Regions from separate parts of the Achromobacter sp. NCFB-sbj8-Ac1-l genome, predicted to be linked through region 3. Evidence: predicted binding sites of a transcription regulator. Region 3 holds the regulator's gene; each other region holds the start of a gene.
The links. Region 3 encodes LexA, which represses DNA repair genes until DNA is damaged. Its sites were predicted from a motif close to ACTGTATNNNNATACAGT; they were not measured.
Positions count from the first base shown of each region.

Region 1: ACUDP5_RS07495 (PA0069 family radical SAM protein) is a predicted target of LexA. The motif match lies at 1,738-1,755, and genes of this name have one in related genera.
Region 2: ACUDP5_RS09130 (DNA topoisomerase IV subunit B) is a predicted target of LexA. The motif match lies at 1,608-1,625, and genes of this name have one in related genera.

Region 1 is NZ_CP199812.1:1,637,538-1,640,815, forward strand. It holds gene cysD (sulfate adenylyltransferase subunit CysD) at 1-208, shown strand, start outside; gene ACUDP5_RS07490 (GTP-binding protein) at 251-1,549, shown strand; gene ACUDP5_RS07495 (PA0069 family radical SAM protein) at 1,763-3,115, shown strand; gene ACUDP5_RS07500 (hypothetical protein) at 3,216-3,278, shown strand, end outside.
Region 2 is NZ_CP199812.1:1,983,012-1,986,289, reverse strand. It holds gene ACUDP5_RS09130 (DNA topoisomerase IV subunit B) at 1-1,412, opposite strand, end outside; gene trxA (thioredoxin TrxA) at 1,741-2,067, shown strand; gene rho (transcription termination factor Rho) at 2,185-3,278, shown strand, end outside.
Region 3 is NZ_CP199812.1:3,971,917-3,975,194, reverse strand. It holds gene lon (endopeptidase La) at 1-1,167, shown strand, start outside; gene lexA (transcriptional repressor LexA) at 1,343-1,993, opposite strand; gene ACUDP5_RS18110 (aspartate/tyrosine/aromatic aminotransferase) at 2,165-3,278, opposite strand, start outside.

The DNA.
Region 1 (3,278 bases), 2.3 Mb from region 3:
CGGCGAGACGGTCGAGCGCCTGCCGGTGCGGTTCCGCACGGTGGGCGATATCTCCTGCACCTGCCCGGTGGCGTCCGACGCCGCCGACACCGCCGCCATCATCGCCGAGACGGCCGTGACCGATATCACCGAGCGCGGCGCCACGCGCATGGACGACCAGACTTCCGAGGCCTCGATGGAGCGCCGCAAGAAAGAAGGCTATTTCTGATTGCACGAGCGGCCGGCGCAGCGCCGGCCACAGGGGACGCACATGAATGCAGTAAACGATTCTTTTCTTTCGGGCGCCGGCACGGGCGTGCTGCGCCTGATCACGGCCGGTTCGGTCGACGACGGCAAATCCACGCTGATCGGCCGCCTGCTGTATGACAGCAAGGGCGTGTTCGCCGACCAGCTGGATGCGATCTCGCGCGCCAAGTACAAGCGCGTGGCCGAAGGCGGCATCGACTTCTCGCTGCTGACCGATGGCCTGGAGGCCGAGCGCGAGCAGGGCATCACGATCGACGTGGCCTACCGCTACTTCTCGACGCCCGCCCGCAAGTTCATCATCGCCGACGCGCCGGGCCACGAGCAGTACACCCGCAACATGGTGACGGGCGCGTCCACGGCGGACGTGGCGGTGATCCTGATCGACGCCACCCGCGCAGCCGATGGCAAGCTCTTGCCGCAGACCAAGCGCCACAGCACCATCGCTCGCCTGCTGGGCATCCGCCACATCGTGGTGGCGGTCAACAAGATGGATCTGGTGGACTGGGACCGCGCGGTGTTCGAGCGCATCCGCGACGCCTATGCCGACCTGGCGGGCAAACTCGGCATCGCGCACTTCGATGCGCTGCCGCTGTCAGCGCTGAATGGCGACAACGTGGTGACGCTGTCGGACAAGACGCCCTGGTACACGGGGCAGCCGCTGCTGACGCTGCTGGAATCGCTGGACCTGTCCGGCGATGGCCGCAGCGGCCCGCTGCGTTTTCCGGTGCAATGGGTGGCGCGCCACGATGGCGATCGCAAGGACGACTTCCGCGGCTATGCGGGCCGCATCGCCAGCGGCGTACTGCGTCCGGGCGACGAGATCGCCGTGCAGCCGTCGGGTGTGACGGCGCGCGTGCGCGAGGTGCGCGTGTTCGACCGCGTGCTCGATGAAGCGGTGGCCGGCGATTCGGTCACCTTGGTGCTGGACCGTGATGTCGACGTGTCGCGCGGCGACGTGATCGTGCACGCGCAGGCGCAAGCGCAAGTCGCGCGCGAGTTCGAAGCCGAGCTGTGCTGGCTCGACACGCAGCCGCTGAATCCTGCGCGCAAGTATTTGCTCAAGCATGGCACGCGACTGACATCGGCGAAGATTCGCGCGGTGCTGTCTCATCGCGATATCCACGAACTGCAGGAAGTGCAGAACACGGAAGGCACGCTGCGCATGAACGACATCGGTCGCGTCACGTTCACTACGCGTGAAGCGTTGGCGGTCGATCGATACGACGATGTGGCAGCGACCGGCGCCTTCATTTTGATCGACGAGGCCACGCATCAGACGGCGGCGGCGGGCATGCTTCGGTAAACCGCAGGAGGGCCGGAAAACAACGCCCCAAGGGTCGTGAAATGGGGTGTTGTTTTTATTCCAAACCTAATGCTGGTGCGGGTTTCCGGGCGATATCGCAAGATGAAATCGAATTCTCCGGACGGCGTCTTCGTCTTGCGGTAAAGTGGGGCTGTCTTACGAAAAGGCTTTTGGTGCTTGTCAAAACCACTGTGTTTTTGTACAGTAGTTTTCATGGCACGCACCGATCATTCTTTTCCCGCCGGTTCTGGGTCCCCGGCTGCCGCCCCCGCCGCCTTGCGCGGTCGGGGTGCGGTTACTAATGTTCGGCATCGCTTTCAGCGCGATGACCGCGTGCAGGTCGACGACGGCTGGTCCGCTTCGGGTCTCCCGGCTGATTTCGTCGATGCTGTCCCCGATATTTCCCCCAAAGTCATTCCCATCCTGCCCGACGCCCGACTGGCGCCCGCGGCCCCCAAGACGACCGTCACTGCCGAAGAAGCCCGCAAGATCCTGTCGCGCAATGATTCGCCCGACATTCCCTTCGACGTGGCAGTCAACCCGTACCGCGGGTGCGAACACGGCTGCGTCTACTGCTATGCCCGGCCCACCCATTCCTACCTGGGCTATTCCCCCGGGCTGGACTTCGAAACCCGCCTCGTGGCCAAGGCCAATGCGGTCCAGGCGCTGCGGGCCGAAATCAGCCGGCCGGGGTACAAGCCGTCGCCCATCAATATCGGGTCGGCTACCGACGCCTACCAGCCCATCGAGCGCGATTGGCGCCTGACGCGCGGCATGCTCGAACTGATGCTGGAAACCCGGCACCCGGTCACCATCGTCACCAAGAACGCGCTGGTCGCCCGTGACCTGGACCTCCTGGCTGCGCTGGCCGAACAGAAGCTGGTGGTGGTCTACATGAGCATCACCACGCTGGACGCCGGCATGGCCCGCACGCTGGAACCGCGCGCCGCCGCGCCCTGGCGCCGCCTGGAAGCCGTGCGCAACCTCACGGACGCCGGCGTGCCGGTCGGGGTGCTGGTGGCGCCCGTTATCCCGTTCATCAACGACGACGCCATGGAACACATCCTGCAGGAATCCAAGGCGGCCGGCGCGCATTACGCCAGCTACACCGTCATCCGGCTGCCCTGGGAAGTCAAAACCCTGTTCGAAGACTGGCTCAACGCACACTACCCGGATCGCGCCCAGCGCGTGCTGCACCGCATCGAAGACCTGCGCAATGGCCGCCGCAACGATCCCAACTTCGGCTCGCGCATGCGCGGCACCGGCATCTGGGCCGACCTGCTGCGCCAGCGGTTTGCCGTGGCCACCCGCAAGCTGGGCCTGAACCGCCATCGCCTGGCGCTGGATACCGACCGTTTCCAGCCGCCCTTGGCGGCGGGTGGCGCCGACTCCTTGTTTTCGGCGGCCGCCGGTGTGCCCGATTCCCCCGTTTTCCTATCCCCGGTTGGCGCGAAAGCGTCTTCAGGGGTCCCTTTTTCCAGCGTCCCGCCTGCGGGCGGCGCCTTGGTGCGCGGCGAGCGCCAATGGCGCGCCGTGGCTGCCGGGCAGCTGTCCTTATTTGACTGACGCCTGGGTGTCGGACGGCCGCTGTCGTCCGTCTGGCTGGGCCGCTGTTATTACCCGTCGATCCTGACTGTCGTTTTTACCGCGCTACCAAGGAGTTCCTATGAACACCGCTCAACTTTCCGTCCTGCCGGACGATCTTGCCGCCGTATCGCTGACCCCGCTG
Region 2 (3,278 bases), 2.0 Mb from region 3:
ATTTCGTTGTTGGCGAACAGGCGGTCGCGGTCGACTTCCCAGGAATTGAGCACCTTGCCGCGCAGCGGCAGGATGGCCTGGAATTCCTTGTCGCGACCCATCTTGGCCGACCCACCGGCCGAATCACCCTCGACCAGGAAAACTTCGGTCCGGGTGGCGTCGCTGGATTCACAGTCGGTCAGCTTGCCCGGCAGCACGGCCACCCCGGAACTCTTGCGCTTTTCGACCTTCTGCGCCGAACGCTGGCGCGCCTGCGCCTGGCGAATGGCCAATTCAGCCAGCTTCTTGCCGTATTCCACATTGCTGTGCAGCCAGAGATCGAGCGCGCTCTTGGAAAAGCCGCCCACCAGGCGAACCGCGTCGCGGCTGTTCAGGCGTTCTTTGATCTGGCCCTGGAATTGCGGGTCAAGCACCTTGGCCGACAGCACGAAGCTGGCGCGGGCGAACACGTCTTCGGGCAGCAGCTTCACGCCCTTGGGCAGCAGGCTGTGCAGTTCGGCAAAGCCCTTGACCGCACCAAACAGGCCTTCTCGCAGGCCGGATTCGTGCGTGCCGCCGGCCGGCGTGGGAATCAGGTTGACGTAGGACTCGCGCACGGCGTTGCCGTCTTCGGTCCAGGCCACGACCCACTGGGCGCCCTCGCCTTCGGCGAAGTTCTCGTGGTCGGCGCCGGCGTATTGCTCGCCTTCGAAGAACGGCACCATCAGTTCGGCGCCGGACAGCGCCTCGGCCAGGTAGCCGCGCAGGCCGTCCTGGTACTGCCAGGTCTTGGTGTCGCCGGTCTTTTCATTGACCAGCAGCACCTTCACGCCCGGCAGCAGCACGGCCTTGCTGCGCAACAGGTGGGTCAGCTCGCCCAGCGGAATATTGGGGCTGTCGAAATACTTCGCGTCAGGCCAGACCCGCACGCGGGTGCCCGACTTCTTGCGGCCGCCCTGGTCATAGGGCGCCAGGGGTTCGGCGACGTCGCCCCCCTTGAAGACCAGGCGGTTGACCGCCCCGTCGCGCCAGACCACGACTTCAAGGCGGGTAGCCAGGGCATTGGTGACGGATACGCCGACGCCGTGCAGGCCGCCCGAAAACGCATAGGCGCCGCCGCCGGCCTTGTCGAACTTGCCGCCTGCGTGCAGGCGGGTGAACACCAGCTCCACCACGGGCGCGTGTTCTTCGGGGTGCAGGCCGACGGGAATGCCGCGGCCGTCATCTTCGACGGAAACGCTGCCATCGATGTGCAGCGTGACCTGTATCTGTTTGCCGTAGCCCGCCAGGGCTTCGTCTGCGGCGTTATCAATGACCTCCTGCACGACGTGCAGGGGGTTTTCGGTGCGGGTGTACATGCCCGGGCGCTGGCGCACGGGCTCCAGCCCCTTCAGGACGCGGATGGACGCCTCGTTGTAACGTGGAGTGGCCAAGTTATCCCCAACATCTGTGGAAAAAAACCGACATTTTACGGATAAGCCCAGATTCTGCGCGGCTCCGGGTGGAATGCGCACGACCTGACCAGCTCCGAATTCGGTAGGATGACGATAGACACAGCGAGCGTAGCCGGGTTCAACCAACCCGATCACGACAACTGCGCCGCAACATCCTACACAAAAGCGGCAAACCCTGTTGTTATAAACAGTGGTATGACTGTCGTTATTGACAGTGGTATGCTTTAATCCATTCCACAAACAAGAACAACGGCAAGGCGCGTCCCTTTTTTTCGCGCCTTTTGCTGCCGAACCGAGAATCACCATCATGAGCGACCAAATCAAGAACGTCAGTGACGCGAGCTTCGATGCCGATGTGTTGAAATCCGGCCAGCCGGTGCTGGTGGACTACTGGGCTGCCTGGTGTGGCCCCTGCAAGATGATTGCCCCGATCCTGGAAGAAGTCGCCACCGAGTACGCAGGTCGCCTGACGATCGCGAAGCTGAACGTGGACGAAAACCAGGGCACTGCCTCCAAGTACGGCATCCGCGGCATTCCCACCCTTATGCTCTTTAAAGACGGCCAGGCTGCCGCCACCAAGGTTGGCGCGCTGTCGAAGTCGCAACTCACCGCATTCCTGGACGGCGCGTTGTAAACTGCGTGCTGTGAACGAAGGCGCCGCCCTGGTGGCGGCGCTCATTCAATACCGCGCGAGCCCGTCCGTGGCGCGCCGCCAGAACCCTCCTTTACTTTTCCCCCACCACTCACCGCGATGCACCTCAACGAACTGAAGGCGCTGCATGTCTCGCAGCTGCTGGAAATGGCCGCTGGCCTGGAAATCGAGAACGCCAACCGCCTGCGCAAGCAGGAGCTGATGTTCGCCATCATGAAACGGCGCGCCAAGCAGGGCGAGCAGATCTTTGGCGACGGCGTGCTTGAAGTCCTGCCCGACGGCTTCGGTTTCCTGCGCTCGCCCGAGACCTCGTATCTGGCCAGCACGGACGACATCTACATCTCGCCCTCCCAGATTCGCCGTTTCAACCTGCACACCGGCGACTCGATCGAAGGTGAAGTGCGCACGCCCAAGGATGGCGAGCGTTACTTTGCGCTGGTCAAGGTGGACAAGGTCAATGGCGTGGCGCCCGAGGCGATCAAGCATCGCATCATGTTCGAGAACCTGACGCCGCTGCACCCGAACCGGACCATGCGTCTGGAACGCGACATCAAGAGCGAAGAAAACCTCACGGGCCGCATCCTCGACGTCTTCGCCCCCATCGGCATGGGCCAGCGCGGCCTGATCGTCGCCAGCCCCAAGTCGGGCAAGACGGTGATGATGCAGCACATTGCGCACGCCATCACCACCAACTACCCCGACGCCGTCATGATCGTCCTGCTGGTGGACGAGCGCCCGGAAGAAGTGACCGAAATGCAGCGCACCGTGCGCGGCGAAGTGGTGGCCTCGACCTTCGATGAACCCGCCACCCGCCACGTGCAGGTTGCGGAAATGGTCATCGAAAAGGCCAAGCGCCTGGTCGAAATGAAGAAAGACGTGGTGATCCTGCTGGACTCGATCACCCGCCTGGCCCGCGCCTACAACACCGTCGTACCGGCTTCCGGCAAGGTGCTGACCGGCGGCGTGGACGCCAATGCCCTGCAGCGCCCCAAGCGCTTCTTCGGTGCGGCGCGCAACCTCGAGGAAGGCGGTTCGCTGACCATCCTGGGCACCGCGCTGATCGAAACCGGCAGCCGCATGGACGAAGTCATCTACGAAGAATTCAAGGGCACGGGCAACTCCGAAGTCCACCTTGAACGTCGTCTGGCTGAAAAGCGCGTCTACCCGTCGATCAACCTGAACAAGTCGGGCAC
Region 3 (3,278 bases):
AAGCTGGGCATGGATTTCCGTGGCGATCCCTCGTCGGCGCTGCTCGAAGTGCTGGATCCTGAACAGAACCACACGTTCCAGGACCACTACATCGAGGTTGACTTCGATCTGTCCGACGTCATGTTCGTGGCGACCAGCAACACGCTGAACATTCCGCCGGCGCTGCTGGACCGCATGGAAGTGATCCGCCTGTCGGGTTACACCGAGGAAGAAAAGATCCACATCGCCCGCGACCATCTGCTGCCCAAGCTGATGAAGAACAACGGCGTGAAGGATACCGAGCTTACCGTCGACGACAGCGCCTTGCGCGACATCGTGCGCTACTACACCCGCGAAGCCGGTGTGCGTGCGCTCGAGCGCGAAGTGGGCAAGATCTGCCGCAAAGTCATCAAGCAATTGCTGACCCAGACCGATCGTGCCAAGGCCGAAGGCAAGACCCTCGAGGTCAAGCCGGTCAATGTCACGGGCGACAACCTGAGCGACTACCTCGGCGTGCGCCGCTACACCTTCGGCATGGCCGAAAAGGAAAACCAGATCGGTCAAGTGACCGGCCTGGCCTGGACGGAAGTCGGTGGCGACCTGCTCACGATCGAAGTGGCGGACATGCCCGGCAAGGGCGTGATCCAACGCACCGGTTCGCTGGGCGACGTGATGAAGGAATCGGTCGAAGCGGCTCGTACGGTGGTGCGCTCACGCGCCCGTCGCTTGGGCTTTGCAGACAGCGTGTTCGAGAAGCATGACATGCACGTGCACGTGCCGGAAGGCGCGACGCCCAAGGACGGTCCGTCTGCGGGTATTGCGATCACCACGGCCATGGTGTCGGCGCTGTCGCGCATCCCGGTGCGCGCCGATGTCGCCATGACGGGCGAAATCACGTTGCGTGGCGAAGTCCTGCCGATCGGCGGCTTGAAGGAAAAGCTGTTGGCCGCTCACCGCGGTGGCATCAAGACGGTCTTGATCCCGGAAGAAAACGTCAAGGATTTGGCGGAGATCCCGGACAACGTCAAGAACCATCTCGAGATCGTGCCGGTGCGCTGGATCGACAAGGTGCTGGAACTGGCCCTGGAACGCCTGCCCGAGCCGCTGGCCGAAGACGAGGCGGTGAAGGAACCGCTGGTGGCCAAGCCGGCCGAGCCTGGCTCGACGGACCCGGTGCTCAAGCACTGATGCTGGCCCGAGAGGCGCTGCTTGCGGCGCCTTCAACAAGAAACCCCGCCTTGGCGGGGTTTCTTTTTTAGGCTTGGCTGCACTGCGGCGTGTCTCGGCGACGCTGGCCGGGCGGGAGCCGTATAGAGAACCTGGAACGGCCTGCGAGGCCAGCCAAGCGCGGTTCAGTGGTGCATCAATGCAGTGCGTGGGTGCGGATCAGGCCGACCGCGATGCCTTCGAGCGCGAATTCCTGGTCGGCTTCGACCACGATGGTGTCGAAGTCGGGGTTTTCGGGCAGCAGTTCGATACGGCCGTGCTGGCGCTGCAGGCGCTTGACGGTGACGTCGTCGCCCAGGCGGGCCACCACGATCTGGCCGTTGCGGGCTTCGGAGGCCTTCTTGACGGCGAGCAGGTCGCCTTCGAGGATGCCGGCATCGCGCATGCTCATGCCGCGCACCTTGAGCAGGTAGTCGGGTGCCTGGGCGAACAGGCTGGAGTCGACGCCGATTTCGCGTTCGACGTGTTCGGCGGCCAGGATGGGGCTGCCGGCGGCCACCCGGCCTACCAACGGCAGCAGCAGCTGCGCCAGGCCTGGCAGGGGCAGGGCGGCTTGCGTCGGGGCGGCCGAGGCGTCTTTCAGGCGGATGCCGCGCGAGGCGCCGGCCGTGAGCTCAATGGCGCCTTTGCGGGCCAGGGCCTTGAGATGGTCTTCGGCCGCGTTGGGCGAGCGAAATCCCAGGGCCAAGGCAATTTCGGCGCGGGTGGGCGGAAAGCCCGTGCGCGCGACGGTTTGCCGGATGAGGTCCAGGATTTGCTGTTGACGATCAGTGAGTTTGCTGGCCATGGCGATGATCCGTTTGGGGTCGGACTGTACATATATACAGCAGCATTCTGGGGGACATAACGCAAAAAAGCAAGCGGGTGTCGAGCGCCAGGGCAAGAGACCCATAAATCGCGGGCAATGAAAACGGGACCCGAAGGTCCCGTCTGGCTGGTGCCGGCAGTGCGAGGCGCTTTACAGCACCGCGGCGATGCCCTTGGCGACCTGGTCGATGTTGCCGCTGTTCAGGGCGGCAACGCAGATGCGGCCGCTGGAGACGGCATAGACGCCATGCTCTTCGCGCAGGCGGTCGACCTGGGCCGAGGTCAGGCCCGAGTACGAGAACATGCCGCGTTGCTGCAGCACGAAGCTGAAGTCCTGCTTGCCGCCGTGTTCCTTGATTTTCTCGACCAGTTGCTTGCGCATCAGGCGGATACGGTCGCGCATGGCGCCGAGTTCCTGTTCCCACATGGCGAACAGTTCAGGCGTGTTCAGCACCGTCGAGACGATCGTGCCGCCGTGGGTGGGCGGGTTGGAATAGTTGGTGCGGATGACGCGCTTGAGCTGGCTCAGGACGCGGGTGGCCTGGTCTTTGCTGCCGGCCACGACGGTCAGGGCGCCGACGCGCTCGCCGTACAGCGAGAACGACTTCGAGAACGACGAGCTGATGAACATGGTCATGTTCAGGTCGGCGAACAGGCGCACGACGGCGGCATCTTCCTTGAGGCCTTCGCCGAAACCCTGGTAGGCGATGTCCAGGAACGGGACCAGGTTGTTTTCCTTCACGACGGCGGCGATCTGCTGCCATTGTTCGAAGGTGGGGTCCACGCCCGTGGGGTTGTGGCAGCAAGCGTGCAGCACGACGACGGTCTGGGCCGGCGCGGCCTTCAGGGCGGCCAGCATGCCATCGAAATTCAGGCCACGGGTGGCGGCATCGTAGTAGGCGTAGGTGCCGACTTCGAAGCCGGCGCGTTCGAACAGCGCGCGGTGGTTTTCCCAGCTGGGGTCGCTGATCAGGACCTTGGCGGTCGGCAGCAGCTGGCGCAGGAAGTCGGCGCCGATCTTGAGGGCGCCGGTGCCGCCCAGGGCCTGGGTGGTGAGGACGCGGCCTTCGGTCACCAGGGGGGAATCCTTGCCGATCAGCAGGGCTTGCGCGCCCTGGTTGTAGCCGGCGATGCCCTCGATCGGCAGATAGCCGCGGGCAGCAGCGGCTTCGATGCGGGCGATTTCGGCCTTGCGCACCGCGCCCAGCAGGGGAATCCGGCCCTGGTCGTCGTAGTACACGCCAACGCCCAGGTTGACTTTACCG